DNA from 2 places in the Rouxiella sp. WC2420 genome. Region 1 is predicted to be linked to the other one. Evidence: predicted binding sites of a transcription regulator. Region 1 holds the regulator's gene; the other holds the start of a gene.
What was found. The regulator sigma-54, encoded in region 1, starts transcription at its own class of promoters, with help from an activator protein. The targets are predictions, from matches to a motif close to GTTGGCACANNTTTCGCTNT.
Positions count from the first base shown of each region.

Region 1 (15,773 bases):
GCCATTGGAAATCAAGACGAATAGGAGGACGGCCACCTGGATCGGTAATAGTCACGCGAATGGCAACGATATTGGTGCCCGCGGCAATAGGCTGAGCAGGCTGAACCTGATAGGACTGGTTGGTATACATCGCCAGCGCCTGTCCGTAAGCCTGTTGCAGGTAATCGCTAAACGCGCTGAAGTAGGCTTCACGCTGAGCTGGAGTAGCTGAATTGTAATAGCGACCCAATACCAGCGCACCGGCGTATTTAACCTGCACATAAGGCAGGAGCTGTTCACGCACTACGGTACGCAGATAATTTGGGTCCTTTTGGATCTGTGGCTGATCGGCCTTCAGTGCAGTAAAGGTCGCATTGGCGGCGGCATTCATCACGCTGTAGGGATTAGTTTTATCCACCGTAGCAGCCGCATTGGCAGCCAGGGGCGCGATCATCAGTAAAGCAACCACCATTAAACGTTTAAACATAAAAAATCCTCTTAATTACCTTTGGCCGCAGGAGCGGATGGAGCAGGCGCAGTATCTGGCGCAGCAGAACTATCTTGTGAAGCCCCGGCAGAACCAGGCGCAGCAGCACTATCCGGCGTAGCTGAAGCATCACCCGATTTCGCGGCGTCGTCTTTACCGCCGCTTTTGTAAAGGAACTGGCCGATCAAATCTTCCAGAACCATAGCCGATTTCGTGTCCTGAATGGTGCCGCCATTTTTCAAGATAGTGGTGCCCATATCCGGATCCTGGAAGCCAATATTCAGTGCCAGGAACTGTTCACCCAGCAGGCCTGAAGTCCGGATGGCCAGCGAACTGGTATCTGGGATCTGGTTATATTTCTGGTCGATATCCATCGCTACGCGCGGGGACATATTTTTATCCAGAGTGATTTTGTTAACACGACCAATGACCACGCCGCCAATCTTGACCGGTGAATCAGTTTTAAGTCCGCCGATATTATCGAAATCAGCATAAATACGGTAGGTCGGATCGGAGCCAAATGACTGAATGTCAGCGACTTTCAGACAGATGAACAACACGGCACAGAATGCGATAAGCATAAATGCCCCAACCCAGACTTCACTCTTTTTAGTTTTCATGGATCAATTCCCAAACATCAGTGCTGTCAGCACAAAATCCAAACCCAGCACCGCCAGTGACGAGTGCACGACGGTACGAGTTGTAGCCCGGCTAATCCCTTCAGAGGTCGGGATTGCATCATAACCATTGAAAAGCGCTATCCAGGTCACGGTAATGGCAAAAACAACGCTTTTAATCAGACAGTTGAGCAAATCCTGACGCCACTCTACGGCATTTTGCATCGCTGACCAGAAAAAGCCGCTGTCGATACCTTTCCAGTCAACACCGACCAGCGATCCGCCCCAGATACCCACTGCAACGAAAATAGCCGTAAGTAAAGGCATCGTGATCAAACCAGCCCAGAAGCGCGGAGCAACGACGCGACGCAGCGGATCGATTGCCATCATTTCGAGGCTTGAAATCTGCTCTGTGGCTTTCATCAGACCGATTTCGGCAGTCAGTGCCGAACCTGCACGACCGGCGAACAGCAGCGCGGTAACAACCGGTCCGAGTTCACGCAGCAGCGAAAGCGCCACCATCATGCCCAGGCTGGCTTCGGCACTGTAAGTGGTCAATACCAGGTAGCCCTGCAAACCCAGTACCATGCCAATAAACAGGCCAGATACCACGATAATCAGCAGTGACAATACCCCAACACTGTATAACTGTTTGACTAATAATGGCCATTGTTTGGCAAACTGTGGCCGCCCTACCAGCGCACGGAACAGCAACTGCCCCGCCCGCCCGAATGACGCACAGGTTGCCAAACCGCTGCGGCCTATTGACGCTAACGCCCTAATTAACATTGATTTACAACTCCATCATCCAAGCAGCTCGGTCTTGTAATCACCGGCAGGGAAACGGAAAGGCACCGGTCCATCGGCGATCCCGTCGAGGAACTGGCGAACGCGTGGATCTGGATTATTTTGCAATTCCTCGGTCGTCCCTTCAGCGATAACATGCTGAGCAGCAACGATATAAGCATAGTCAGCAATACTGAGGACTTCAGGCACATCGTGCGAAACAACGATGCAGGTGACGCCCAGCGCATGGTTAAGCTCGTCGATAAGCTTGACCAGCACGCCCATGGTGATCGGATCCTGGCCGACGAAAGGCTCATCGAACATAATCAGTTCGGGATCCAGGGCAATTGAACGCGCCAACGCCACACGACGCGCCATGCCACCAGAAAGTTCCGCAGGCATCAGTTCAGCCGCACCGCGCAACCCTACTGCCTCGAGCTTCATCAGCACAGTAGTTCGGAGCAGTTCTTCCGGCAGCTTGCTGTGCTCGCGCAGCGGAAAGGCAACATTTTCGAACACAGTCAGGTCAGTGAATAGCGCACCAGACTGGAACAGCATGCTCATTTTCTTGCGAGATTCGTACAACTTACGGCGAGACAGCGCAGGAATATTTTCACCATCAAACCAAATTTCCCCACTGTCCGGCGTAAGTTGTCCGCCGATTAATCGTAGCAAGGTTGTTTTACCGATCCCCGATGGCCCCATGATTGCGGTCACTTTGCCCTTGGGCACGGTCATGTTTATCTCTTCGAAAATGGGACGGTCACCGCGCATGAAACTCATGCCTTTGATGACCACCAAATTCGCTTCGCTCTGACTCATTTGTCTCTTCCTCTGGGCGAACGCAAGATGTGATCCCATTAAGGGTAGAACTCTATCTATAAATTTGGCCTAAACGAGCTTGCCAACACCCGACATTTTACAAAAACTTACCGCGATTGCGTTACCAAAGTTGCCATTGATTTACTTTTAAGCCTCAGACGGTCAAAATCATGCTTTGCGGCCGGATCGATATCGGGAAGCATTAAATTGTCAAAACAGAAAGTCAGAAGCCAAGGTAATCGCTATTATGGAACCCTATTCAATTCTGCTCGGGTCTTTTGCCTGAAACCAGATTGATCAAACTTATTTTGGTTCCTTGCCAGACTTACGAACATTGCATTATACCCAATAAAGGATTTTTCATGCTTCTCGCTAGTGTACTAATGATTGTCGGCTTGTTTCTGTTAGTGTATGCCGCCGATCGTTTGGTGTACGGAGCTTCAGTTCTGGCAGCCTCAATCGGCATTCCCCCTCTAATAATTGGTATGACGGTCGTCGGCGTGGGAATTTCCTTGCCCGAGCTGGTTGTCTCAACGACAGCAGCAATAAATGGCCAGATGGATTTGGCAGTAGGCAATGTCATTGGTTCCAATATCACTAATATTCTTCTGATTTTGGGCGGTGCCGCGCTAATTCATCCACTTTCCGTTCGTTCTGATATCTTGCGACGCGAACTGCCGCTAATGTTAGTCGTTACTGTGCTGTGTGGTTTTGTGCTTAGCGACAGTGAGCTTAGTCGATGGGACGGCGTGTTGCTGATTATTGCTGCAGCGGTGTTCCTGATGCTAATGGTGAAGATTGCCAGGATCTCGCAAAAAATCGGCCAGGACACACTGACTAGTGAACAAATGGCGGAGTTACCCCAGGACGGAAGCAATACAGTAGCATTTTTGTGGCTGGCTCTGGGTTTTATTATCATGCCGCTGGCGTCGAACATGATTGTCGATAACGCCTCGGTCATAGCGCGCTATTTTGGCGTCAGTGAACTGGTCATCGGCCTGACGGTCATAGCAATAGGCACTAGCCTGCCTGAGCTGGCAACCTTTATTGCCGGAGCAATAAAAGGCGAAGACGATATTGCACTGGGCAATATCATTGGCGCGAATATATTTAATATGTGCCTGGTGTTGGGGCTGCCCGCTCTGGTAGCACCGGGACATTTTAATCCCGATGCATTCCATCGGGATTATTGGGTGATGCTGGTTGTCAGCGTCGTGCTCACCGGACTTTGCCTGATGCGTAAACATCGGATTGGTCATTTGGCAGGCGCGCTGCTGCTGTTCGGCTTTATCGCTTATCTGGCGGTGCTTTTCTACATGCCCACCAGCGTTGCCTTTTAGATCTGATAGAATTTGTTTAAATAACGAACGATTCAGGCAAAGTCACAGGAATTGACGATGACAACATTTGATAACGAAAAATTTAATTTCGTCCAGGTCGGTAAACAGGTGTTGTTAACCGAAAGGGAAGGACTTGAACAGCTCGACCAATACATCAACGACGATTTTACCCGCGCCTGTGAGATGATGTTCCAGTGCAGCGGCAAAATTATCGTGATGGGTATGGGCAAATCCGGACACGTAGCCCGCAAGATGGCCGCGACATTTGCCAGCACCGGCACGCCAGCTTTCTTCGTCCATCCGGCTGAAGCCAGCCACGGCGATCTCGGGATGGTATCGACGCAGGATATCGTTATCCTTATTTCCAACTCGGGAGAGTCGCACGAAATTCTGGCGCTGATCCCGGTGCTGAAACGTCTGGATATTCGCTTGATTTGCCTGACTGCCAATCCCGAAAGTTCGATGGGTAAAGCAGCAGACGTGCACATTTGTGTCAAAGTGCCGAAAGAGGCCTGTCCGTTAGGCCTTGCGCCCACCACCAGCACCACTGCGGTAATGGTGATGGGCGATGCTCTTGCCGTCGCACTGCTTGAAGCGCGCGGTTTTACCGCCGAGGATTTTGCCCTGTCCCATCCGGGCGGCGCACTGGGTCGCAAACTTCTTTTACGAGTCAGCGATATCATGCATACCGGCAGTGAAATCCCGCAGGTTAGCCGCGATGCCTCACTGCGTGATGCCCTGCTCGAAATCACCCGTAAAAATCTTGGTATGACGGTGATCACCGACGATTTAATGAAAATCGAAGGCATATTCACCGATGGTGATTTGCGCCGTATCTTTGATATGGGTGTTAACGTCAATGAAGCAAAAATTACCGACGTGATGACCCCTGGCGGCATTCGCGTTCGCCCGGTGCTGCTGGCAGTCGATGCCCTGAATCTGATGCAGGAAAAGAACATTACCTGCGTCATGGTGGCCGATGGCGACCGTCTGCTGGGTGTGGTACATATGCATGACATGCTGCGTGCCGGTGTTGTTTAATTTAGAAAATTTGAACCTGGCCTGTAACGTAAGGAACTGCCCGAATGAGTAATAGCGCAGCCAATGTGGATACCTGTTATGGTCCCGTTAGCGCAGAAGTGCTGGAGCGAGCCAAAGCTGTCCGCTTGCTGATTTGTGACGTTGATGGCGTAATGTCTGACGGCCTGATTTTCATGGGAAATAATGGCGAAGAATTGAAAAGCTTCAACGTGCGCGATGGCTATGGGATCCGTTGCCTGCTGACTTCAGATATTGAAGTGGCAATCATTACTGGGCGCAAGGCCAAATTATTGGAAGATCGTGCTAAAACGCTGGGCATCCGCCATCTTTATCAAGGACAGTCTGATAAGCTTTTGGCCTTCCGCGAACTGTTAGATACACTATCGCTGCAACCTGAGCAGGTTGCCTATATTGGTGATGACTTGATCGACTGGCCGGTGATGGAGAAAGTCGGTCTCTCCGTTGCTGTTAACGATGCCCACCCGATCCTGCTACCCAAAGCTGATTATATTACTCGCATCGCAGGTGGACGCGGTGCAGTTCGTGAACTGTGCGATTTGATTTTAATGGCACAGGGCAAGCTGGAGGACGCCAAAGGGCTGTCGATATGAGCAAAACAAGACTTTGGATGACTCTGTTGCTGGGCCTGCTGGTTTTGGTGCTGATTGGCTGGACGATATCGGATAACGATAATAAAGCGCCTGCACCTCCGCTGAATACACAGGATCCAACTTATCAGAGCCAGCACAGCGTAACAGTGGTGTACGATCCGACCGGCAAACTGAATTACAGACTGGTGTCCGAGCAAGTTAAATATTATACGACCGATCTCGTGTCATGGTTCACCAACCCGGTTGTGACGACGTATGATCCAGACACCAGCGTCGCGACCTGGACTATCCGTTCCGATCGCGCAAAATTGACCAACGATAAAATGTTGTATCTTTATGGTCACGTGCAAATTGATAGTCTGACGCCAACAACGTCACAGCTGCAAAGAATAAAAACAGACAATGCCCAGGTTAACCTGGTCACACAGGACGTAGCGTCAGACGACGAAGTCTACATTTACGGTACAGGTTTCACCTCTAACGGCATGCGAATGCGTGGAAATTTGAGGAATAAAACCGCACAGTTGATCGAGAAGGTAAATACTAATTATGAAATTCCAAGCAAAAAATAAAATCCGTAACCTGTTGATTACCACCTCGCTGTTAGCGGTAAGCATCCCGGCGCTGGCGTTGAAAACCGACACGCAGCAGCCAATGACGGTCACTTCTGACAATCAGGCTGTGGATATCAATACCAATACCGTGACCCTTACGGGCAACGTTGTGGTCAAACAGGGTAGTATTCTGGTTCATGCCGATCGCGCGACCATTGTTCGCCCTGGCGGTCAATCTGGCAAAGAAATCGTCGAAGGCTTCGGTAACCCGGTGACTTTCTACCAGATGCAGGACAACGGCAAGCCGATTCAAGGGCACTCCCTGAAAGTCCGCTATGAAGTTGACAAAGATCTGATTACGCTGACAGGCAAAGCTTATTTGCAACAGCTGGACAGCAACGTTACAGGCGACCGCATTACCTATCTGGTGCAGCAGCAGCAGATGCAGGCATTTAGCGACAAGGGCAACCGTGTAACCACCGTGCTGATACCTTCTCAGCTTCAGGAAAAAACCCCAGCTCCTGGCGCACCGGCTGCAGCACCGAAAAAGAGTAAATACTAACTTATGGCAACATTAATTGCAGAAAACCTGGCTAAAGCCTATAAAGGCCGCAAAGTTGTTGAAGACGTGAGTCTGTCAGTCAAGTCAGGCGAAATCGTCGGCTTGCTGGGGCCAAACGGCGCAGGTAAAACCACCACCTTTTATATGGTGGTCGGTATCGTTCAACGCGATGCAGGGCGGATTGTGGTTGATGACGAAGATATCAGTCTGCTTCCACTCCATACTCGTGCCCGTCGCGGGATTGGCTATCTGCCACAGGAAGCCTCAATTTTCCGTCGTCTGAGCGTGTTCAAAAACCTGATGGCGGTGCTGGAGATTCGTGAGGATCTCAACAAAGAACAGCGCGTTGCTCGTGCCAATGAGCTGATGGAAGAGTTTCATATTTCCCATCTGCGCGACAGCCTTGGGCAATCACTGTCAGGCGGTGAACGTCGTCGTGTAGAAATCGCTCGTGCATTGGCCGCCAACCCGAAATTTATCCTGCTGGATGAACCATTTGCGGGTGTTGACCCAATTTCAGTTATCGATATCAAAAAAATAATTGAACACCTGCGTGACAGCGGGCTTGGTGTGTTGATTACCGACCACAACGTCCGTGAAACGCTCGATGTGTGCGAGCGTGCTTATATTGTAAGCCAGGGGCATCTTATTGCTCACGGCACCCCTGCAGAAATCCTGCAGGATGAGCAAGTTAAACGCGTTTATCTGGGCGAAGCGTTCCGTCTTTAATCATCTAAGTTATCGGCGAATTTTTAAAAACGGAAAGAATCCAAGATATGAAGCAAGGTTTGCAACTCAGGCTCAGCCAACAATTGGCAATGACACCGCAGCTACAGCAGGCAATTCGCCTGTTGCAGCTGTCCACGCTTGAACTCCAGCAAGAGATACAATTGGCGCTGGAAAGCAATCCGCTGTTGGAACAATCCGATCTGCACGATGAAATAGACTCAGTAGAAGCCCCTGAAAACGAAGCGCTTGATACCCGCGAAGCCCTCGAGCAGAAAGACATGCCCGAGGAACTTCCACTCGACGCCACCTGGGACGAAATCTACACCGCAGGTACGCCTTCGGGCACCGGCAATGATTACAGCGACGACGAGCTGCCGGTCTATCAGGGTGAAACTACTCAGACTCTGCAAGACTATCTGATGTGGCAGGTCGAACTGACACCCTTCACCGATACCGATCGCGCTATTGCAACCTCGATTGTTGACGCTGTCGATGACACCGGCTATCTCACCATATCTTTGGACGACATCCTCGAAAGTATTGGCGATGAAGAAGTCAGCATGGATGAGGTAGAGGCGGTGCTCAAGCGCGTACAGCGTTTTGACCCGGTCGGCGTAGCGGCGAAAGATTTGCGTGATTGCTTGCTGATTCAGCTATCGCAGTATGTTTCTGAAACCGTGTTTTTGACCGAAGCACGCCTGATTGTCAGCGAACATCTCGATCTGCTGGCAAATCACGATTTTCGTGCGCTGATGCGTTCAACACGTTTAAAAGAAGATACACTTAAAGGTGCCATGCAGCTGATCCAGTCTCTGGACCCAAGGCCTGGACAGTCGATCAACACCGGTGAATCCGAATATGTCATTCCAGACGTGCTGGTACGTAAAGTAGGCAAAATCTGGACGGTAGAATTAAACTCAGACAGCATTCCACGCCTGAAGATCAATCAACAGTACGCCGCGATGGGTAATTCAGTGCGTAACGATAGCGACGGACAATTTATTCGCAGTAACCTGCAAGAAGCCAAGTGGTTGATTAAAAGTCTTGAAAGTCGCAATGACACATTATTGAAAGTGACACGTTGTATTGTTGAGCAGCAGCAGGCATTCTTTGATCTCGGTGAAGAGTTTATGAAACCCATGGTGCTGGCAGATATCGCCAGTGCCGTGGATATGCACGAATCGACAATCTCCCGTGTGACTACGCAAAAGTTCCTGCACAGTCCGCGAGGCATTTTCGAATTAAAATATTTCTTCTCCAGTCATGTAAGTACGGATAGCGGTGGTGAAGCATCTTCCACGGCAATCCGCGCACTGGTGAGAAAATTAATCGCGGCGGAAAACCCCGTCAAACCTCTGAGCGACAGCAAGTTAGCCACTATGCTATCGGATCAAGGCATTATGGTGGCACGACGCACTGTAGCGAAATACCGAGAGTCTTTGTCAATCCCGCCATCAAACCAGCGTAAACAGTTGGTTTGACCTCAACAGAGAAGGAAGACATCATGCAACTCAATATTACCGGGCATCACGTAGAAATTACCGAACCTCTGCGAGAGTTTGTGAACGCAAAGTTTGCGAAACTAGAGCAGTATTTTGACCGTATTAACCAGGTCTACGTAATATTGAGCGTTGAGAGAGTGCAAAAAGTGGCGGAAGCTACGTTGCACGTGAACGGGGGTGAGTTGCATGCAACCTCGGAACATCAGGATATGTATGCCGCTATCGATGGACTGGTAGACAAACTGGCCCGACAGCTTAATAAGCATAAAGACAAACTGAAACAGCACTGATCCTTAACTTTATATCGGTTCGCTATTTTTATCTTTGGTACTTGAAATTGCTACTAAAACAGGTGCAACTTCAAGTTAAGAGGGTAAAGTGCGAGCCGATAAATCTTTGGGATCAGTCTAAGTGAAAATGAGATGATTAACGATACAGCACTGCAGTTGACCTCGGTATTAAATGCCGAATGCACCAAGAGCAATGTTCACTGCGCCAGTAAAAAACGCGCACTGGAAATCATTAGCGAACTGGCAGCCAAACAGCTGAACCTCTCGCCACAGGTGATTTTCGATGCCATTCTGACCCGTGAACGCATGGGCAGTACCGGGATTGGTGCTGGGATCGCGATCCCTCATGGAAAACTCGAAGAAGACACGTTGCGAGCCGTTGGCGTATTCATCCAACTCGAACAGCCGATTGCTTTCGACGCAGTGGATAATCAGCCGGTGGACCTGCTTTTTGCCTTGTTGGTTCCTGCAGATCAATGTAAAACCCATTTACATACTCTGTCTCTGGTCGCCAAAAAGCTGGCTGATAAAGCAGTGTGTCGACGTCTGCGCGGGGCACAAAGCGACGAAGAGTTATTCCAGATTATTACCGAAGACGAGTAGCACCCCTATAACTTGAAAGACAAAAGTATTTTTGGGAGAGAATATAATGGTGCTGATGATTGTCAGCGGCCGTTCTGGTTCCGGGAAGTCCGTTGCCCTCCGTGCGCTGGAAGATATGGGCTTTTATTGCGTTGATAATTTGCCGGTCGTTTTACTGCCTCAGCTCGCCAGAGAGTTGGCCGAACGTAATACTTCAGCCGCAGTAAGTATCGACGTGCGCAATATGCCAGAGACGCCTGAAGTTTACGAACATGCCATGACTCAGCTTCCGGACAGCTTCTCGCCACAGCTGCTGTTTTTGGATGCCGATCGCAACACGCTGATCCGTCGCTATAGCGATACTCGGCGTTTGCACCCTCTTTCCAGCAAGAATCTGTCTCTTGAAAGCGCGATTGATCAAGAAGCCGAGCTGCTTGAGCCATTGCGTTCAAGCGCTGACCTGATTATCGATACTTCCGAGATGTCAGTGCATGAACTGGCTGAAATGCTGCGCACCCGTTTGTTGGGCAAACGCGAGCGTGAATTGACGATGGTGTTTGAATCCTTTGGTTTCAAACACGGCCTTCCTATCGATGCAGATTACGTGTTCGACGTTCGTTTCCTGCCAAATCCACATTGGGACCCGAAGTTGCGCCCGATGACCGGCCTGGACAAACCCGTTGCCGCCTTCCTCGATCGCCATACTGAAGTTCATAATTTTATCTATCAAACGCGCAGCTATCTCGAGCAATGGCTACCGATGCTGGAAACCAATAACCGTAGCTATCTAACGGTAGCAATCGGTTGTACGGGGGGTAAGCATCGGTCGGTTTACGTGGCCGAGCAGCTCGCGGACTATTTTCGTTCCCGTGGCAAGAACGTACAGTCCCGCCACCGCACGCTTGAAAAGCGCAAATCGTGACAGTTTCTCTTTATAACGGTAAAAGTTATGTCGATAAAACAAAAGGTTGAGATTAAAAACAGGCTGGGAATGCACGCAAGACCGGCCATGAAGCTGTTCGAGCTGGTACAAAGTTTTGAATCGGAAGTGATGCTGCGTAACGACGCGGGTATTGAGGCCGAAGCAAGCAGCGTTATTGCATTGCTGATGCTCGATTCCCCTAAAGGTCAAGAAATTGAAATCGAAGCCACCGGTCCCGATGAAGCAGAAGCGCTGGAGGCTGTCATCAACCTGATTAATTCAGGGTTTGATGAAGACTAAGCCTTTTGACAGGGCCGCAGACGCCGCCCTGTTTGAGAAAAATCCTTTTAAATCCGGCTCAAACAATCTATCGCAATCTCCTTGAAGCTATCGAAGCTCTTGCTGGTTAACAGGCGGCTCATCGATCTCTCGCGCACGAAAGTGACAAACAGATCATAAATCGCCATTGCCTCTTCATAATCGGCCTTGCTTATCGCCAGCAGGAAGATGACATGCGCCGTTTCGCCATCCCCCCATTTGATGCCTTGGGGTGAGAGCACGGTAATTACCACCGTTTTTTTGGCCAACAGTCCTAACGAGTGCGGCAGCGCGATCCCTTCACCCAGCATGGTCGAAACAATCTCTTCGCGTTCAACCACCGAAGGGTGAAACTCCTCATCAACATACCCCTCTTCCTCAAGCTGGCTGCACACTTTGCGAAACAACTGCGCCTGAGTCATAGGTTCATCAAGGCGCATAAAGTGGCGCTGGTCGAAAAATTTTTCCAGCATATATGGCCGCGTACGGTCCACTAGCACCAGTTTCCCCAATTGCTCCATCTGGAACTCAGTCGGGAATGGAGAAAGGACCACCACCGGCTTATTACGCTCGGCAACGCGCGCATTTGCGATGATAAAATCTTCGTCGATATGCTGAAGCTTTTCGTACTCTCGCAGCGAAATAACGCGAGTAATAACAATTTGTGGGAATTTTCGGCTAATCTGAGCCTGGATCATCCGAATGGTGGAATTACCGGTGTCGCACACCAGCATCGCCTGCGGATGGCGCTGATAGCCGATATTGTAATGCCGCTCAAGTCCGACACCGATATGCAGCACCAGGAAGCCAATTTCATTTTCGCTCAGACTATAAGGGGTATATTTTCCCCAGCTTGAAACCGCAGCCAGCGTAACGTCGTAAGCCATCGGATAATGCTGTTTGATGTTATTCAGCAGCGGATTAGGAATATTGATCTGGTATTTAACCCGAGTGATCATCGCTTTGATGTGAGTCAGCAAATCTGATCGAAGCTGCTTATCACCTTGCAGATCATAGTTATAGTGAGCATTGATATACGACAAGATATAATCGACCAGCGACTCCTCGTCGTCAGCGTTAATATCAGTGGGTAGAATACTTTGTACCCTTCTGGCGGCAATATTCACCCGCAAATAAGCCTCTTCGGCAGCAGGAATTTCTTTACCGACCATTCTTTTCAGCTCAGCGGCTAGCATAACCGAGATATTCTTCACGCCCGGCTCTTGCTCTTCCGCATCGAAATCAGTCAGCGGATACCCACCGGCAATGCGCTTCACCGCCACTGCGCAATACAGAATCAGATACTTTTCGCCTTCGTCGGTCAGTTGAATCGATGACTGCAGCAGTAGCTGATGCATAAAATCGGTCAGTGGCTGGAGTGCCTCGGGTTCGAGGCTTTCAGCCTTGAGGAACGGGCTGATTTGATCATCGCTGTTAAGCTGAAACAGCAAATCGGTAAGGCAGGCGCGGATAGCCAGCTCGGAGCCAAACAGCTTCATGCCGTAACGCGGTTTGGCCTCGATATTCAAATGGTAACGCGCCAGATGCTCACGGACATCGGGCATGTCATTTTGCAGGGTTCCCCGGCTGACAAACCATTCGTCGGCCAGATCTTCCAGTTTTAAGGAAAAGGAGGAGGTGAGAAAGCGGATAAGCAACCGGTTTACCCGCTCGGCAGCACTGCGCGGCGTCGGGTTATCAGGCCGCGCGGGCTGCTGCAGCATGGAAAACAGCGCAGCATCGTCCACTTTCAGCTGGTAGCCGCTGCCGCGATTATGCACAAAGCACGCGCCGTATTGCTGCATGATTTCGTTCAACGCGGTGACATCGGCGCGCACCGTGCGCGTCGAAACAGCCAGGCGTTTCGCCAGCTCATCCTGAGGCAGCGTTTCCGACTGCAAGGCATCAAACAATACGGCTAATCGTTGATAGGGAAATCTCACCATAAACCTTCTGTTATCAAGGCACCATGACCATCTGCGACGGACTGCCAACCGCAGTATAATCGTCGACAAAAATTAATTTTCCAGTACTGCTCTCAACTTTGAATCGAGTGATGTTATCGCTGCGCTGATTCATGGCATAAACGTATTTGCCGTCGGCGGATAACGTCAGCGTGCGCGGATAATCGCCTCGCGTCCAGAACTCATCGGCCCAGTGCATGTCACCGCTGCCGGTGACGTTAATTTGCGCAATGCTGTTGTGCAGGCGATTAGCGACATACAAATGCTTGCCGTCTTTACTGAGTACTATCCCGGCTGCAAAGTTGGTCCCTTTGAAATTGGGCGGTAGCGTGGAAAGACTGTGCAGCTGGGTGAGCGTGCCTTTGCTCTTGTCGAATCGATAACTGGTCAGAATCGAGGCTTCTTCATTGACCAAAAATACAATATTTCCGTTGGGATGGAACACAAAGTGGCGTGGACCTGCTCCCGCAGATGAGGCATTGATAAACGGCGGATCGTTTGCCACCAGCTGACCATCTGCCGGATTAAGCTTCCACTGATAAATTCTGTCCAAACCAAGATCGGTTGAGAAAACAAACTTGCTGCCAGGAGCGGTGGCAATCATGTGGGCATGGGGACCATTATGATCGCTGATGGCAAAGCTGCCCTCGGCTGCCGCAGCGGGTTTTCCCGCGCCCGCAGGACCAGAATCCTGATGCACCGAACTGGCATCACTCAGCTTGCCGCTGCTGTCAATGGGGAAGGCCGCCACGACACCGCTGATATAGTTCGCGACCAGCAGATGATCCCCTGACGGAGTCAGTGAAAGATATACCGGACCCGCACCCTGGGAATCGACCTGATTAATCAGGCTCAGGCTGCCATCTTCGAGATTAATATGATAGGCGGCGACTGAACCGTGCTTACCGCCGTTGTAATTGTCGACTTCACTGCCGACATACAGAGTTTTGCCCTGATGCCCCACCACCATCTGCGACTGGTTCGGCAGTTGGCTGACCAAGGTCTTGTCGCTCAGCGCCCCAGATTTGGCATCAACTTTAAAGCGATAAACGCCTTCGCCGTTCGGGTTGTAAGTGCCTACATAGGCATAATGAGATGTCTCGGGAGTCATTGCCTTCTCTGCTGCATACAGCGGGGTGGCAGAAGCTGCCAGCAACGCTGAGGTTAAACCTGAAATACGTAGCCAGTTTCTCATAGTTCCTCTTATGCTTTTAATGGAAAGAACAACCGCTTACAACCCGAAAAATCCGATCAGGCCAAAAGCCTTTTCACACTCGCCAGCAAGGTTCTGACATCTTCAGGGCGGGTGTTGCCGCTGGCACTGTCGATAATCGAGCTATAAATATGTGGAATGATTTTGCTGACTCCGGCCTCAAGAGCGATTTCCATAATCGCTTCGAAATTTTCCAAATCGATACCGCCGGTCGGTTCCAGCCAGAAATCCTGCTCCGCGCAGGCGCGGGCAACACAGGCAAACTCTTCACGAGTTTTCAGGCCGCCCATCGGGAAATATTTCACCGAGCTGCCACCCATGTCTTTCAGCAGTGCGATTGCCGTGTCGACAGGTACAATGCCGTCGCTGGCGGTCGAACTCAGTGGGCCAGTGGAAATTTTTACTAGACCCACTTTGCCGGTCGGGGAAATCAGTCCATTGACCACGCTGTCGTTTTGGCCCAGCAACGCGCGGCTGGTGCCGACGCCGGTAAATACCTGATTTACGTGCTGTGGTTGAACCTGCCGAGAAATTTGACTGACCATTAGAGACTGACGCGGATCGCCCGCCCCCAGTCCAACGGAAAGCGCGTTTTCAATTAGCGCGGCATACTCTTTCATGTCTGCTACGGCACTCTCGACGTCGGCGTAATTCTTTGACAGCACGCCAACCAGCACGTGACCTTCAGCCGCCTGATAAATTTCACGGGCATTATCTTTCGAACCGGCGAGCACGTTGAGGCAAACGCGATCGCGATAAAAATTCGGGGTCAGCTTCATGGTTTCTCTCCACTAAACAAGGCTTTAAAACACTCGGCTACGGTAACCAGTTGCGACGGCGTTACACTACGGACATCGACGTCAATCTTTCCTTCATTGGCGCGATAGCCACGGAAATAAATCGCAATTTCGCCCGTCTTCATCGCATCGACAATGGCCTTGGTTTTCCACCCTAGCCGCGCTTCGTCAAAGGTGATTTCTGTACGCGCAATATCACGCCCGGCGCTGTCCCACACTACTTTGGCCGAAACTCCGTCCAAATCGTTAAGGCTGTTGATAAACGGCGTCATTTTATCGACCATTTCCCGGCCGGTAGTTTTTGGCTGGCTGATGTAACTTTCGATCGCCTGAGTTAGCCCAAGAATGCCCTCTTTGCCGACCTTCATGGCACGGCCAATCCCGTTGGATTGCAGCTTCACCCATTCAACGTACTGCTTTTTGCCCAACACCAATCCACTGGTCGGGCCTTCCAATGCTTTTGCACCGCTGTAAATCACCAGGTCTGCGCCCATCTGGTAGTAGCAGGTCAGATCTTCTTCTGCCGCTGCATCAACGATCAGCGGGAGTTGGTGTTCGCGAGCCACTTCAGCGGCTTCTGCCACCGACAGAATGCTTTTCTGTACCGAGTGATGGGATTTGATATACAAGATGGCTGCGGTACGCGCTGTGATGGAC
Region 1 covers NZ_CP165628.1:4,789,720-4,805,492, forward strand. The annotation lists gene mlaC (phospholipid-binding protein MlaC) at 1-466, opposite strand, end outside; gene mlaD (outer membrane lipid asymmetry maintenance protein MlaD) at 478-1,086, opposite strand; gene mlaE (lipid asymmetry maintenance ABC transporter permease subunit MlaE) at 1,090-1,872, opposite strand; gene mlaF (phospholipid ABC transporter ATP-binding protein MlaF) at 1,888-2,691, opposite strand; gene AB3G37_RS22045 (calcium/sodium antiporter) at 3,054-4,031, shown strand; gene kdsD (arabinose-5-phosphate isomerase KdsD) at 4,089-5,072, shown strand; gene kdsC (3-deoxy-manno-octulosonate-8-phosphatase KdsC) at 5,117-5,683, shown strand; gene lptC (LPS export ABC transporter periplasmic protein LptC) at 5,680-6,255, shown strand; gene lptA (lipopolysaccharide ABC transporter substrate-binding protein LptA) at 6,233-6,799, shown strand; gene lptB (LPS export ABC transporter ATP-binding protein) at 6,803-7,528, shown strand; gene rpoN (RNA polymerase factor sigma-54) at 7,576-9,009, shown strand; gene hpf (ribosome hibernation promoting factor) at 9,033-9,320, shown strand; gene ptsN (PTS IIA-like nitrogen regulatory protein PtsN) at 9,453-9,923, shown strand; gene rapZ (RNase adapter RapZ) at 9,970-10,824, shown strand; gene npr (PTS phosphocarrier protein NPr) at 10,852-11,124, shown strand; gene AB3G37_RS22100 (transcription antiterminator) at 11,172-13,088, opposite strand; gene AB3G37_RS22105 (lactonase family protein) at 13,102-14,301, opposite strand; gene AB3G37_RS22110 (KDGP aldolase family protein) at 14,358-15,098, opposite strand; gene AB3G37_RS22115 (DgaE family pyridoxal phosphate-dependent ammonia lyase) at 15,095-15,773, opposite strand, start outside.

Region 2 (15,773 bases), 400 kb from region 1:
AAACCAGAATGGCCTGGATGCCAAGAGAGCTGGCAGCATTGACGTTTTCGGCTACATCATCAAAGAACACAGCTTCCTGTGCGCTGAATCCTTCTTTATCCAACACATATTGGAAGATTGCCGGATCAGGTTTACGCAGGCCGATCTCTTGAGACAAGTATAACGCATCGGCATTTTGCTCAACTTCTGGGTAGTGAGTTGGCCAGTGCTCAAGATGCAGGTTATTGGTGTTGGATAAAACCACCACGCGATGACCCTGCTCGCGAAGGTCTTTCATCACAGCGATAGCATCGGGACGCAGGCTGACAAAAATCGATTGCCATCCGGCACTGAACTGCTCAAAGCTCAGGGCGATCCCCATCTCGTTGCACAGCGATTCGGCAAACTGTTCATCGCTGATTTCGCCACGCTCGTGCTGCTGAAACACCTCACCCATAGTGAATCGTTCCATTAGATGTGCCAGCGGGGTTCCACTGAGATTGCTCCATACGCCCAGCACACGTTTGAAATCTATATCAATTAACACGTTGCCCATATCAAATATATACAGCATTGCACGCTCCTGATTTCAAAGATGAAGCTTACTTTATTGATAACTTACTTCATTGGTAAATAGTAGGTTATGGGTAAATAGAGGTTAGCGGTAAATCTTGGCTCTGAACAGTGACACGGATAGAAGCTTGATGCTTGTTTAATGAAAAAATAGGTAAAAAAAAGAGCACCCAAAGGTGCTCTTATGACAACAAACGTTTAACCGGGAAGAAGATTAAGCTTCTTTAGGACCACGGCTAGCACGTTTACGGTCGTTCTCGGTCAGGTGGCGTTTACGGATACGCACAGACAGAGGAGTAACTTCTACCAATTCGTCATCATCCAGGAACTCGATGGCTTGTTCCAGAGACATTTTGATAGCAGGAACCAAAGTTGTTGCTTCGTCAGTACCTGAAGCACGCATGTTGGTCAATTTCTTACCAGTCAGGCAGTTAACAGTCAGGTCGTTGGAACGTGAGTGAATACCGATAACCTGGCCTTCATACACTTCCGCACCGTGACCCAGGAACAGTTTACCGCGATCTTGCAGACCGAACAGAGCAAATGCAACTGCTTTACCCTGGCCGTTAGAGATAAGCACGCCGTTCTGACGCTGGCCGATGTCACCCTGACGAACGTCGTCATAGTGGCTGAATGTTGAGTACAGCAGACCGGTACCAGAAGTCATGGTCATGAATTCGGTACGGAAACCGATCAGGCCACGAGCCGGGATCAGGTAATCGAGACGAATACGGCCTTTGCCGTCAGGGATCATGTCCTTAACGTCGCCTTTACGCTCACCCATGGCTTGCATGACTGAACCCTGGTGTTGCTCTTCGATATCCAAAGTCACGTTTTCGAACGGCTCTTGCATGCGGCCATCGATTTTACGGTTGATAACTTTAGGACGAGAAACAGCCAGCTCGAAACCTTCACGACGCATGTTTTCGATCAGAACCGACAGGTGAAGTTCACCACGGCCTGAAACGCGGAATGCGTCGGAGTCTTCGGTTTCTTCAACACGCAGTGCAACGTTGTGCACCAGCTCTTTGTTCAGACGGTCAAGGATCTGACGTGAAGTCACATACTTACCTTCTTTACCACAGAACGGAGAGGTGTTTACGTTGAAGTACATGGTAACGGTTGGTTCATCAACGCTCAGAGCTGGCAGCGCTTCGACATTCTGTGGATCACAGATGGTGTCGGAGATGTTCAGTTCGCCCAGACCGGTGATTGCGATGATATCGCCCGCTTCGGCGGTAGCAGCTTCGATACGCTCAAGACCCATGTGGGTCAGAACTTTACCGACTTTACCGTTGCGAGTTTTGCCTTCGCTATCAATGATAGTGACTTGCTGGTTAACTTTAGCTACACCGCGTTTGATACGGCCGATGCCGATAACGCCAACGTAGTTGTTATAGTCCAGCTGGGAGATTTGCATCTGCAGTGGGCCATTGCTGTCAACCTGTGGAGCAGATACGTGGTCAACGATTGCCTGGTACAGCGGAGTCATGTCTTCGGCCATATCGTTATGGTCGGTACCCGCGATACCCATCAGTGCAGAAGCATAGATGATAGGGAAATCAAGTTGCTCATCGGTAGCATCAAGGTTTACGAACAGGTCGAATACCTGGTCTACAACCCAGTCAGGACGCGCGCCAGGGCGGTCGACCTTGTTGATTACCACGATCGGCTTCAGACCGTTAGCAAATGCTTTCTTGGTCACGAAGCGGGTTTGCGGCATAGGGCCATCCATTGCATCCACAACCAGCAGCACCGAGTCAACCATTGACATCACACGCTCTACCTCACCGCCGAAGTCGGCGTGTCCTGGGGTATCAACGATGTTGATGCGATAGTCTTTCCAATTAATGGCGGTGTTTTTTGCGAGGATGGTAATCCCACGCTCTTTCTCCAAATCGTTGGAGTCCATTACGCGCTCGGTGGCTTCTACACGCTCTCCGAAAGTTCCGGATTGCTGCAGCAGTTTATCAACCAGGGTAGTTTTACCATGGTCAACGTGGGCAATAATGGCGATGTTACGCAAATTTTCGATCACAGCTTTGCCTCAGGCATTTAGAAATATAGAAATAGCGCGCTATTGTACACGTATTAGGCTAGGTTCTAAACAAGTTCACAAGATTCTCTTCGAAACAAGTTCTGTCTGGTTAATTAACGATCCCTTTCACGGTGCAAAAGTCTCTCTGACCCAAAATGGCGCACCAATTTGGGTCACTACTGGCGTGACGATGAACCAAAATGGTGCATAAATCCCGTTATGGTGCATACTAACTATCCATGCAACCCGCATAGAATGGCTTTCACACCTCTTTATCAAAGTTGGCACAGATTTCGCAACCGTTAACCAAGGGTGAAAAGAGACTTATCAGAGCAATTAGAAAAGCTGTTTAAGCCACACGCCATTTTCAACAATGTTTGTTTATTCGTTTCGTTACACGACGATGACATAATGAGAAATTCGGGAGAACTAGTATGTCCGCTGAACACGTTTTTGCGATTATCAAGGAAAATGAAGTCAAATTCATTGACCTTCGCTTCACTGACACCAAGGGTAAAGAACAGCACGTAACCATTCCATCTCATCAGGTAAGCCCTGATTTCTTCGAAGATGGTAAAATGTTCGATGGTTCATCTATCGGCGGCTGGAAAACTATCAACGACTCAGACATGGTTCTGATGCCAGATCCAAGCACTGCGGTTCTTGACCCGTTCTTTGAAGAATCAACCTTGATCATCCGTTGCGACATCGTTGAACCAAACACGCTGCAAGGTTATGACCGTGACCCGCGTTCAACTGCAAAACGTGCTGAAGACTTCCTGAAATCTTCAGGCATCGCGGACACCGTTCTGTTCGGACCTGAGCCAGAGTTCTTCCTGTTTGATGACGTTCGCTTCGGCAGCAGCATCTCTGGTTCTCATGTTGCTATCGACGATATCGAAGGCGCATGGAACTCAAGCACCAAATACGAAGGCGGCAACAAAGGCCACCGTCCAGCAGTTAAAGGCGGTTACTTCCCGGTTCCTCCTGTCGACTCAGCTCAGGATCTGCGTTCTACCATGTGTCTGACCATGGAAGAAATGGGCCTGGTTGTTGAAGCTCACCACCATGAAGTTGCTACCGCTGGCCAGAACGAAGTGGCAACCCGCTTCAACACCCTGACCAAAAAAGCTGACGAAATCCAAATCTACAAATACGTGGTTCACAACGTGGCTCACGCATTTGGCAAAACTGCGACCTTTATGCCAAAACCAATGTTTGGCGATAACGGTTCAGGCATGCACTGCCACATGTCTCTGTCCAAAGACGGTAATAACCTGTTCTCTGGCGACAAATACGGCGGCCTGTCTGAAACTGCGCTGTACTACATCGGTGGTATCATCAAGCACGCAAAAGCAATCAACGCGTACGCCAACCCGACTACCAACTCCTACAAACGTCTGGTCCCAGGCTACGAAGCCCCTGTTATGCTGGCTTACTCAGCGCGTAACCGTTCTGCTTCTATCCGTATTCCACACGTTTCCAGCCCTAAAGCCATGCGTATCGAAGCTCGCTTCCCTGATCCAGCGGCTAACCCATACCTGGCGTTTGCTGCACTGCTGATGGCTGGCCTCGACGGCATCATCAACAAAATCCATCCTGGCGATGCGATGGACAAAGACCTGTACCACCTGCCACCAGAAGAAGCGGCAGAGATCCCACAGGTTGCAGGCTCTCTGGAAGAAGCATTGAACTGTCTGGATGCAGACCGTGAGTTCCTGACTCGTGGTGGCGTATTCACCAACGACGCTATCGATGCTTACATCGCACTGCGTGTTGAAGAAAACGATCGTATTCGCATGACGCCACACCCAGTAGAGTTCGAACTGTACTACAGCGTTTAATTTAACGTTGTAGCGCAACGGGAGTGGATGGGTTCGCTCCCTGAGCCGAGCTTTACTCTGCGCCGCCGCCCTTTGCTGGCAACGACGGCGCAGAACAAAAAATATCGAGATATTTTTGTTGCCGTGGAAATTTCTAGCCCATCTCCGGATGGGCTTTTTTCTCCACGCTACTTTCCTGTTTGACACCTCTGACCCGACTGTTTGGCGGGTAGCGGTTTAAATGCACCAATCAGGTGCGGGAGACTGCTGTATGGCAACTGGCAAGCTGCCCGATGCTGGGCAGATCCTCAATTCTCTTATCAACAGCGTTCTGCTGTTGGACGACGAATTGGCCGTGCATTACGCCAATCCGGCGGCTCAGCAATTATTAGCGCAGAGTTCACGCAAGCTTTTCGGGACACCACTGCCCGATCTAGTGGGCTACTTTTCGCTCAATATCGAGCTTATGCGTGAAAGTATCGAGGCTGGGCAAGGGTTTACCGACAGCGAAGTCACCCTGGTGGTCGACGGTCGTGCGCATATTATGTCGCTGACCGCACAGTCTTTGCCGGAAGGTTTTATCTTGATTGAACTGGCGCCGATGGATAACCAGCGTCGCTTGAGTCAGGAACAGCTTCAGCACGCGCAGCAGGTTGCCGCAAGGGATCTGATCCGCGGACTGGCACATGAAATTAAAAATCCGCTGGGCGGTTTACGCGGCGCGGCGCAGCTGCTGTCAAAAGCGCTTCCCGATCCTGCCCTGCTGGAATATACCAAGGTCATTATCGAGCAGGCCGACAGATTACGTAATCTGGTGGACCGCCTGTTAGGCCCGCAGCGCCCGAGTCAGCACATCACACAAAGCATCCATCAGGTTGCCGAGCGTGTTTGCCAACTGGTGTCGATGGAAAAACCTGACAACGTCCAACTGGTTCGTGATTACGATCCAAGCTTGCCGGAACTGGCCCACGACCCGGATCAAATAGAGCAGATTCTGCTCAACATTACCCGGAATGCCTTGCAGGCATTGGGAGAAGAAGGCGGCACAATTACGCTAAGAACGCGTACCGCTTTCCAGATTACCTTGCACGGTGTGCGTTATCGCCTGGTGGCTCGCATTGATATTGAAGATGACGGTCCCGGCGTACCTGCGCATCTGCAGGATACACTTTTTTACCCTATGGTCAGTGGCCGCGAAGGGGGAACAGGTCTGGGCCTGTCCATCGCGCGCAGTTTGATTGACCAGCATTCGGGTAAAGTTGAATTTAACAGTTGGCCAGGACACACCGAATTCTCGGTTTTCCTGCCTATTCGCCAGTGAGGTTCTTATGCAACGAGGGATAGTCTGGATCGTCGATGACGATAGCTCCATCCGCTGGGTTCTTGAACGCGCGCTCACTGGGGCGGGTTTAAACTGCACCACGTTCGACAGCGGCAATGAAGTGCTGGAAGCCATTGCGACTCAAACCCCTGACGTTTTGTTATCAGATATTCGCATGCCCGGAATGGATGGGTTGGCGCTGTTAAAACAAATCAAACAACGTCATCCGATGTTGCCGGTGATTATCATGACCGCGCATTCTGATTTGGACGCGGCGGTCAGCGCATACCAACAGGGCGCATTTGATTATTTGCCGAAACCTTTTGATATCGACGAAGCGGTTGCCCTGGTTGAACGTGCTATCAGCCATTATCAGGAACAACAGCAGCCGGCGCGGAGCCAGCCTGCCAGTGGCCCAACGGCGGATATTATCGGTGAAGCGCCAGCGATGCAGGACGTGTTTCGCATCATTGGTCGTCTTTCCCGGTCATCAATAAGTGTGTTGATCAACGGCGAATCAGGAACGGGTAAAGAGCTGGTTGCTCACGCCCTGCATCGTCACAGTCCACGAGCCAAAGCGCCGTTTATCGCATTGAACATGGCGGCTATTCCCAAAGACTTGATCGAGTCAGAACTGTTTGGTCATGAGAAAGGGGCCTTTACCGGCGCTAATCAGATCCGTCAGGGACGTTTTGAACAGGCCGATAACGGCACCTTATTTCTGGATGAAATCGGCGATATGCCGATGGATGTTCAGACCCGTTTGCTGCGCGTTTTGGCCGATGGTCAGTTCTATCGCGTAGGCGGCTATGCGCCAGTGAAAGTGGACGTGCGTATCATTGCCGCAACCCACCAGAACCTGGAGCTGCGCGTACAGGAAGGCAAATTCCGTGAGGACTTGTTCCACCGCCTGAACGTAATTCGCGTACATTTGCCACCGCTGCGTGAACGCCGTGAAGATATTCCACGTCTGGCGCGTTATTTCCTGCAAGTTGCCGCTAAAGAGTTGGGTGTTGAAGCCAAGAATCTTCATCCAGAGACTGAAACGGCACTGACGCGTTTACCGTGGCAGGGCAACGTGCGCCAGTTAGAGAACACCTGTCGCTGGTTAACAGTGATGGCGGCCGGTCAGGAAGTATTGATTCAGGACTTGCCTTCTGAGTTGTTTGAAAGCAGCGCGCCGGAGACCGGTGGGCAAAGTCTGCCTGACAGCTGGGCAACCTTGCTGGCACAGTGGGCCGATCGCGCGCTGCGCTCCGGTCATCAAAACCTTCTTTCAGAAGCACAGCCAGAAATGGAACGCACTCTACTGACCACCGCGCTGCGCCATACGCAAGGTCACAAGCAAGAAGCTGCAAGACTGCTAGGCTGGGGACGTAACACGCTTACCCGCAAGCTTAAAGAATTGGGCATGGAATAAATTCGCTGCATCTTGATTTAAGGTAAGTTAACTTAAGAGATGTTAAAGTTTCAGGCAGTGTCGCGAAGCCCGAACAAAATAGTCCCGGCCCTTGAAGCCGGGCTTTTTTTTGCCTTTTTGCTGGCAAAATAGGGTTCAAGTCTATGTTCTTTCTAGGTAACCGTGTAGTGAGAATTTCACCGGCCTTGGAGAGCATTCATAGCCTGCGTATAATATTAATCATTAACACCACGATTATGGGGAACTGAGGCTCAATAAAAAATGAATAAAACAGTATTGGAAGAAGACACTTTCGACGGGATGCTTGAACTGTTTGACGTCAGCTATGAAGAGCTGAAGATGACGCACTCGAATGAGCTTTATCGACTAAGAAAAAAAACCTTTAGCGATCGGTTGGGATGGGATGTGGTTTGCAACGTCGACATGGAGTTCGATGAGTTCGATAACCCCAGCACTCGTTATATTCTGGGTCTGTGTAAAGGCCAGCTGATTTGTAGCGTGCGTTTTACCGATCTCGATCAACCCAACATGATTACTCACACTTTTCGTGAATGTTTTGATTCTGTTCCGCTGCCACTCGGTGGCATGGAATCGAGCCGTTTTTTTGTCGATAAAACGCGTGCGCGACAACTGCTTGGCGAACGCTTCCCGATTAGTCAGATTCTGTTTGTTGCCATGATTAACTGGGCACGACAAAACAACCGCGATGGGATCCATACTATTGTAAGCCGACCGATGCTGACTATCCTGAAACGCTCAGGATGGCAGATAGAGCCGCTTAAAGAGGCTTACCTCAGCGAGCGGGAGCGAATCTATCTTGTATATCTGCCAACCACTGCCGAAGATCAGTCACAGATGGCCTCAGGGCTTGTTAACGACCTTGGCCATGCTGAATCTTCGGTGATTACCTGGCCGCTGTCGCTGCCGGTGTAATGAGTTCTAGTTCAACGCCCAGCCGGATTGCCTGGCGGGCGTTGCTGACCCCCAGCTTGCTGACAATATTACCCATGTGAAACTTCACCGTGCTCACGGAAATACCCACGATGCCGACAATCTCGCCATAGGTTTTCCCCATGCTGGCCCAATAAAGCACCTCGTTCTCACGAGGGGTGAAAATAGCTTTGTTGGTATCGGCATTTTTTTGCCTTCCCGATGAAGCAGCGCTAGCCAAGTGATACATCTGCTCATTGATATCGATGAGCAGCATCTGCATGGCTCCCCGCTCGGAAGAGAGCCGGGCTTCTAGTTCCTCTTGTTGGTTGCTGGCAATAATGATCGACAGCAACGCCAGATTATTCATATGGTCATGCAACACAAAGGTGAAGCCATTGACGATGTTGTACTTCCTGGAGAGAGAAAAAATCTTGGTAAACTTCAGATCGGACATTAGGGTAATATTTTCATCCCAGGCAAAAGGCGATGTGCGTTTAAACGCCGTCAATATTACCGGATCGGTCAGTTGAAAATTGTTGGTGCGATATAAATTCACCCATTCGTCAGGATAGCTCGAAATAATAAGCATATCTGAAGGTTTTTTCTTGCTGAGGACCGTGTAAGCGTATTCCACACAGCCGAGTGAGGACAATTTTCTATCGATGTGATCCCGGAGTGTTTCCGTGATGGTCTTATTTTCATTGAATGCAGAAAACATGCAGGCTCCGTTACAGTCAGACTTTCCCTTTTAGCGTGACAACCTGCACTTAAGTACAGGTGCGCATCATACTTAAGTACAACTTACAAATTAGGAAGATCAACATATAATAAACCTCGTTAGGCGAATCGAAAAAACTCCCGACGACTCAGTCAGGTAGCCGATTTGGCCGACACCAGGGAAAAATTATACCGGTCAGACAGGACGTTGATAAAGTCTCTGCTGGCCGATCTTTTTACTTTAACACCGCTTATATTTCCTATCAAACCCGCGTTTGCCAAATCATTAAGTCCATTTTTTAATCACTTTTTCTAAATCTCAATTCCCAGGAGAGACTCTCCTCGGCCAATGCTGATATTCGGCTCAAAAAAATTGACGATTGCGACTGAAAACAGGCTTGAAACAGCCTAATTTCATACTCATTGGCAATAACTCTTTCAGAAAGCCAATAGAAATATTTGTCCTTGCTCACAAACTCGAAACACCATTTTACCCGCACAACTCAAGCTTTTGCCCTAAAGCTGCCTTTGAAATACTCCACAATGACTGCTTCGTATTTTCTTAAAAGTCACTATTATCAAGGTCGACAGCAAATTTCGAACCTCTTGGTACATTATTAGTTTAATTTATCAACATAATTTTAAGCGCCTCTCATTCCCTACAGGAATCAATTCATAAAACCAGATGACATTATTAACCTCTTGTTACTGACATAATCCTTGAAAATAACCCAAAAGAAACAAGCAGCTAACAGACTGTTGCAACCCCCTACAACTTATCTCTACCCTACCGAGGAATGAAGCGATGCTGGTGATATTGAGTGTTTTGATGCTCATCTTCTTTATATTTTGTTTGATGACCAAGCGACTGTCAGCCCTGACCGCCTTGATCCTTATTCCCACCATTTTCGCGCTGATAGGTGGTTTCTATGCCCACATCGGCAAATTTATGATGGATGGGATAAAAACCGTCGCACCCAATGGGGTGATGATTATCTTTGCCATGCTTTATTTTATGGTAATGACCGAAGCAGGCATGTTTGACCCGCTGGTTAAACGGGTAATTAAGGCGGTTAAAGGCGATCCGGTAAAAATCTTTCTCGGCACAGTGCTGCTGGCGTTTATTGTCGCGCTGGATGGCGATGGGGCAACTATTTATATCATTGTACTCTCAGCTTTCCTGCCGATTTATAAACGTCTGGGCCTGTCTCTGCCGATGGTTTGCTGCCTGCTGCTGCAGGTATCCGGTCTCGGCAACATGGTGCCATGGGGCGGCCCAACGGCGCGTGCGGCCACTTCAATGCACGTTGATATTGGTACCATGTTTGTGCCGATGCTACCTGCCTTGGTGGCCAGTGCGATATGGACCTTTGTTCTTGCCTATATCTTTGGCCGCCGCGAGCGAGCGCGCTTAGGATCAGACTTGAACCTAAATTTCGAGAACGCAATCGACGAGCAACATCGTTGTCGTGGCCCGAAAACCTTCTATTTTAACTGGGCACTGACCATTTTATTGATTATCGGTTTATGTGTCGAAGTGTTACCGTTAAGCTATCTGTTTATGATTGCCGCCTGTCTGGCGCTCATCGTTAACTTCCCGGACCTGCAAGCCCAAAAAGAACAGCTGGAACAACACGCGCCACCGATTCTCGCCGTGTCCAGCCTAATTTTTGCTGCGGGAGTCTTTACCGGCGTGTTTACCGGCACAGGCATGGTCAATGCGGTAGGTAGCGCGCTGCTGGATGTCATCCCTGACGCGCTAGGGCCATACATGGCCGTTGTAACGGCCTTGCTGAGTATTCCGATGACCTGGCTGGTGTCAAACGATGTGTTCTATTTTGGTGTGCTGCCCGTGTTGGCAGATACCGCAAAACATCACGGCATTAGTGGTATCGAAATGGCGCGAGCCGCGTTGATGGGCCAGCCAGTTCATATTCTGAGCCCGCTGGTTGCTTCAACTTATTTGGTGGTCAGTATGCTGAAACTCGATTATTCAGAGAATCAGTACTTCACCTTTAAATGGTCTTTGGTCAGTAGTTTAATTTTGATAGCGGTTTCGCTGCTGACCGGGATTTTCCCTTTTTACGCTGCATAGAGTGTTTTATGACCTGGTTATTTGATCAATGGGACTTCATCGTCATCCTGCTACAAATCATCGTAATTGACCTGCTGTTAGGCGGTGATAATGCGGTAGTCATTGCGATGGCCTGCCGGAAATTGCCGCCGCATCAACGCAACAAAGCCATTATTATTGGCACCATTGGGGCGATTGTCGCGCGCGTGGTCTTGTTGATCATTGCGGTCAAGCTGCTGGACCTGCCATATCTGAAGTTAGTCGGCGGGCTATTGCTACTGTGGATCGGTATCAAACTGGTTGCCAATGAAGATGAAGAAAGCGATATCAAGGGCGGTTCCAGCCTGTGGAAAACCGCGATGACCATTGTGGTCGCTGACGTGGTGATGTCTCTGGACAACGTATTGGCAGTAGCCGCAGCGGGTAAGGGAAATTACCTGTTGGTTGCACTCGGCGTTGTTATCAGCATTCCAATCATTATCGCCGGCAGTAAACTGGTGTTGGCAATCATCAACCGTTTCCCGGTGGTTATCATGCTCGGTGGCGCGCTAATTGGCTGGATTGCCGGCAGCATGTTCGTGACTGACCCGGCAATAGCTCATCTGCAAATTACGGCGATTAATCATCTGCCAACCATTGCCGGTATTGTGGGTGCATTGCTGGTTTTGGCTGTGGGAATGGGTAAAAGCAAACTGGCCGAGAAGAACAGCCACTAAACGTGCGATAACTCGAATCCCGTCATCAAAAAAAGCCTCAGTGGAGTTCATCCCTGAGGCTTTTTTTCTGCCGACTTACCGCTTACTTCAGGCTTTCGGCGGCTGCCTTGGCAATCTCTATTTCATTCGGATTGGCAGAACCACTGACGCCTACAGAGCCAATCACCGCCTCATGAAACACAATCGGGTTACCGCCACCCAATGGCACCATACCAGGCAATGTAGCAATAGCAGGCTCTGCGCCGTTGGCACGCCCCATATATTTGTCAGTCGGGGTATGATAAAGCGCGCCTGCGCGTGCTTTTAAAATTGAGGAATCAATGCAGCCTACCGGTGCGTTATCCATACGCTTGAATGACATCAGCTGGCCAGCCTGGTCAACTATGGCAATACAAACATTGGCATGCAGGCTCTGCGCTTTTTCTGTTGCCACTGTAATAAGTTTTGCTGCATCTTCTGCTGAAAGAATAGTTTGCGTGATTGTGGCATTGGCTGAAAATGCACTCAGGCTGCCGAGTGAACATAAGGCCGCTAACATCAGAATTTTTTTCACTGTTATATTCCCGTATTGATTAATGAATAGCATTGTTGATAGCTGGAACTATGAATAGTTAACATTACTCACCAAATACGGGCCGACCCAATATCAGGCAGGTCGGCCTAAAGTTAAATCTTATTATTATTTTATTATTTCAGTACTGTCAGAGCCGCTTTAGCTGCTTCTGCATCAACGCTGCCATCAGGCGTGCTCACACCAATAGCGCCAACGACCTGGCCGTCTAATTTGATTGGGATCCCTCCTGCGAAAGGCAGAATTTTTGGGTTACCCAAAATAAGCATATTCCCTTTAGCAACTTTGTCTTGATAAGCCTCTGTCGGCTGTCCGAAATAAGCCGAGGTTTTTGCTTTCTCAGGAGCTAATGCAATATTAGCAGGTGTAGAACCGTCTAAACGATCGAAGGTAATTAATTGACCAGCAGCATCAACAATAGCCACTGCGCCACCAATGTGGTGCGATTTAATGGTTTCTTCGGCCTTTTTAACTAATTCGTTGGCCTGATCGTGGGTAATGACTGGAACGCGAGTAATACCGTCGTCCGCCGCCTGTGCTGCAAAACCCACCAACAGGCCAGAAACCAATAATGCACAACTTACTTTCTTCATAATAAATCTCACTTTATTTGACACATTACGCGGACACGATAAACGTGGAACCGCAGTTACAGATTTAATTCTGAACGTCAGGCCACGCTCTTCTGTACACCAGCGGTTTTCTTGTTACCCAGCTTCAGGCTAATCATGTGGTCAATGCTCCAGCGGCCCGGGCCATTGATAACCAGTAAAATGAATCCTGCAGCACATGAGGCATTTTTTAACCATACAATCAGGTGCGGCATGGTAAAGCCTTGATAAAAAAGAAAACCGGCAATGATAGAGAACGCCGCCATAAATACTGAGGTAAAACGGGTCAAAAAGCCGAAAGCGATAGCAATGCTGCCACCGACTTCAAGCAAGATAACCAGTGGCAGAAAGAAGCTCGGCACGCCATTCTGTGCCATCACAGAGACGTTTTCCGAGTATTGAAATATCTTTTCTGCGCCTGACGTAAAGAACAATCCAACCGCCAGAATACGCGCAACAACATAAGCAAGATCTAAAGATTTATTCATAATTGTTTCGCCGTGGTGATAATTAATTTGAGCTACCCTTTCGCCCTTTCTGAAGACAGTATATTTGGCTGCAATCAGAAGTTTCGCAGGATAAAAATATACTGACTAAAACCATTACTCACTAATTGATAACATTTGATATACATTTCTATCACGCCATTATCATTAAAAAAAGTGCCTAGTGGTTATAGTTAGTAGTAAGTTTGGTTATTTATCACCGGACGAAATTACTTAAGTAAAAATATAGCAGGATAATCACGCCTATTGTTCTCTGGCATAAAACCCAGAGAACAATAAGTCGTATTGGCTTGAATTTTGAGAAGGTATATAAGAGGTATATTCAGAGATCAGAGCGCTGGTTGTTTATTTTTTGAGTAGACAGGTATCGATAGATTAATTAATCAACAATTACTCTTTTAATAAACAGCGCTGATTAGTGATAATTCCAGATCTTCTCGGCGATCAGCACAAACTGCCGCGCAACTGGTGATAGCTCGCTCCAGGAGTGGAACTGTAAACCAAAGGTACGCGGCATGACTAACAGCGGCATTGGGATCTCCACCAGCGGAATAGCATGTTGGATCTCTTGCAGAGCACGGCGCGAAATAAAGCTTAACAGGTTAGTCTCGACAATCACTGAATGCAGTGTCGCAATTGAATTGGCTTCGATTTGAATACGCGGGGGTGGATAACCACCGGTCTGCAAGCGCTGCTCAAGCCATTGTCGGGTCGCGACCTTTCTTGAAGGCAGCAGCCAGTTATATTGATCGAGCTGCTCTGAAGTCGGGTGAATACCGGCCAAAGGATGATCTTTGCTCGCTACCAGCACCACCGGATCGTCGAGTAAAGGCCGGGCAATAAATTCATTACTCTTGTCGGGTAAAAAACCCAGAATAATATCCAGCTGCTTCTCGCGCAGAGTATTTTGCAGCAGGTCGTTCATCCCGACTTTTACATCCAGGCGCACGCTCGGGGCTTCCTCCAATAAGCGTTTTGCCAACTGCGGCAACATAAACTCTGCAGCCGTAGCCGCAGCACCGAGACGAATATAACCCGCAGTGCCATCGGCCAAAGCGCTCATGTCGCGCTGAGTAACTTCCATATCCTGCACGATTTTTTGAGCCCGCTCACAAAGTAGCAATCCCGCTTCGGTCAAACGGATCCCTCTCCCCACCTTTAATATCAGTCTGGTTTTATAAATTTTCTCCAGTCGCTGAATACATTTTGTAAGCGCAGGTTGAGTAATACCAAGGGTTATAGCGGCACGTCCCAGATGCCCGGTATCCTGAATAGCCAGGAAGTAGCGTAGGTATTTCAGTTCCATTCCATTCCTCGTAGGAATCAATAAATAAAATTCAGGCGTTATGATTTATCTTTTAACAGTGCCAATATGGGTAAAAATAGCACTGGAGTAGCGTATGACCTATAAATTTTTAATGACCGCACCGGCCTTGGGTGCAGCTGGGCGCAAAGTCTTGGCGGACGCGGGTTGCGAGCTAGATTACCTGCAAAATGCCAATGATTTTGAGGAAGTCGAACAGTTGATGTCCACCCGCGCCTATGATGCCGTCATTTCTCGTACCGTGACTTTGTCAGCCAAAGCCATCGAGTCTTGCCCTTCGCTAAAAATCATCTGCAAACATGGGGTTGGCGTCACCAATATTGATGTTGCGGCGGCTACGGCGCGCGGTATTCCAGTGTTGACGACCCCGGCAACCAATGCTCAGTCCGTTGCGGAACTTGCTGTAGGCCTGATGCTCAGCGCCGCACGCCAGTTGCCTTTCTTCCAACACGAAATTGCCGAAGGACGTTGGACCCGCAGCAGCGAAGGGATTGAGCTGTTTGGCAAAACCTTAGGCTTGGTTGGGTACGGAGAAATTGGTCGCCGCGTTGCTCACATTGCCAAAGCCATTGGCATGCGCGCCGCCTTTTTTGACCCTGCTATTCCATTAGGAACCGACTCAACCGATGCCGTGCAGTACGCTTCTCTGCAAGAACTGTTGAAAAACAGTAACGTGCTGAGCCTGCACTGCCCGGTAAACAAGGCAACCGAAAAGATGCTGAATGCCGACACCCTGGCGCAGCTGCCCGATCGGGCTATCGTTATTAATACCTCTCGCGGTGAGCTGATTGATGAACCTGCACTTGCGCAAGCTCTGACTGACGGAAAACTCGCCGCTGCCGGTCTGGACACCGTGGCCGTAGAGCCGTTACCCCTTGACCATCCATTCCGTCAATTCAGCAATATTGTCATGACTCCGCACATAGGCGGTACCACCCCTGAAGCACTGGATGCCGTATCGCGTTCGGCCGCTCAACAGTGTCTGGATTTCCTGCAACAGCAGCGTATCAACGCGCGTGCCTGCGTAAATCCTGAAATTCTTTAAGAAAGGAGAATAACGAATGACATCTCGCAGCGAATGGCCAGCTGGCTATTTTATCGGTCAACGTGACAACGTTCCTGATGCAGCCACTATTGAAGCATTTAGCCGCCTGCCAGTACCAAACA
Region 2 covers NZ_CP165628.1:5,192,265-5,208,037, forward strand. The annotation lists gene yihX (glucose-1-phosphatase) at 1-553, opposite strand, end outside; gene typA (ribosome-dependent GTPase TypA) at 767-2,590, opposite strand; gene glnA (glutamate--ammonia ligase) at 3,025-4,434, shown strand; gene glnL (nitrogen regulation protein NR(II)) at 4,685-5,734, shown strand; gene glnG (nitrogen regulation protein NR(I)) at 5,742-7,154, shown strand; gene AB3G37_RS23925 (acyl-homoserine-lactone synthase) at 7,455-8,087, shown strand; gene AB3G37_RS23930 (LuxR family transcriptional regulator) at 8,059-8,805, opposite strand; gene AB3G37_RS23935 (CitMHS family transporter) at 9,610-10,899, shown strand; gene AB3G37_RS23940 (TerC family protein) at 10,908-11,594, shown strand; gene AB3G37_RS23945 (heme-binding protein) at 11,677-12,147, opposite strand; gene AB3G37_RS23950 (heme-binding protein) at 12,282-12,758, opposite strand; gene AB3G37_RS23955 (DoxX family protein) at 12,836-13,264, opposite strand; gene AB3G37_RS23960 (LysR family transcriptional regulator) at 13,698-14,588, opposite strand; gene AB3G37_RS23965 (hydroxyacid dehydrogenase) at 14,683-15,651, shown strand; gene AB3G37_RS23970 (RraA family protein) at 15,668-15,773, shown strand, end outside.
Region 2: a site for sigma-54 is predicted at 2,871-2,890, ahead of glnA (glutamate--ammonia ligase). Genes of this name have one in related genera too.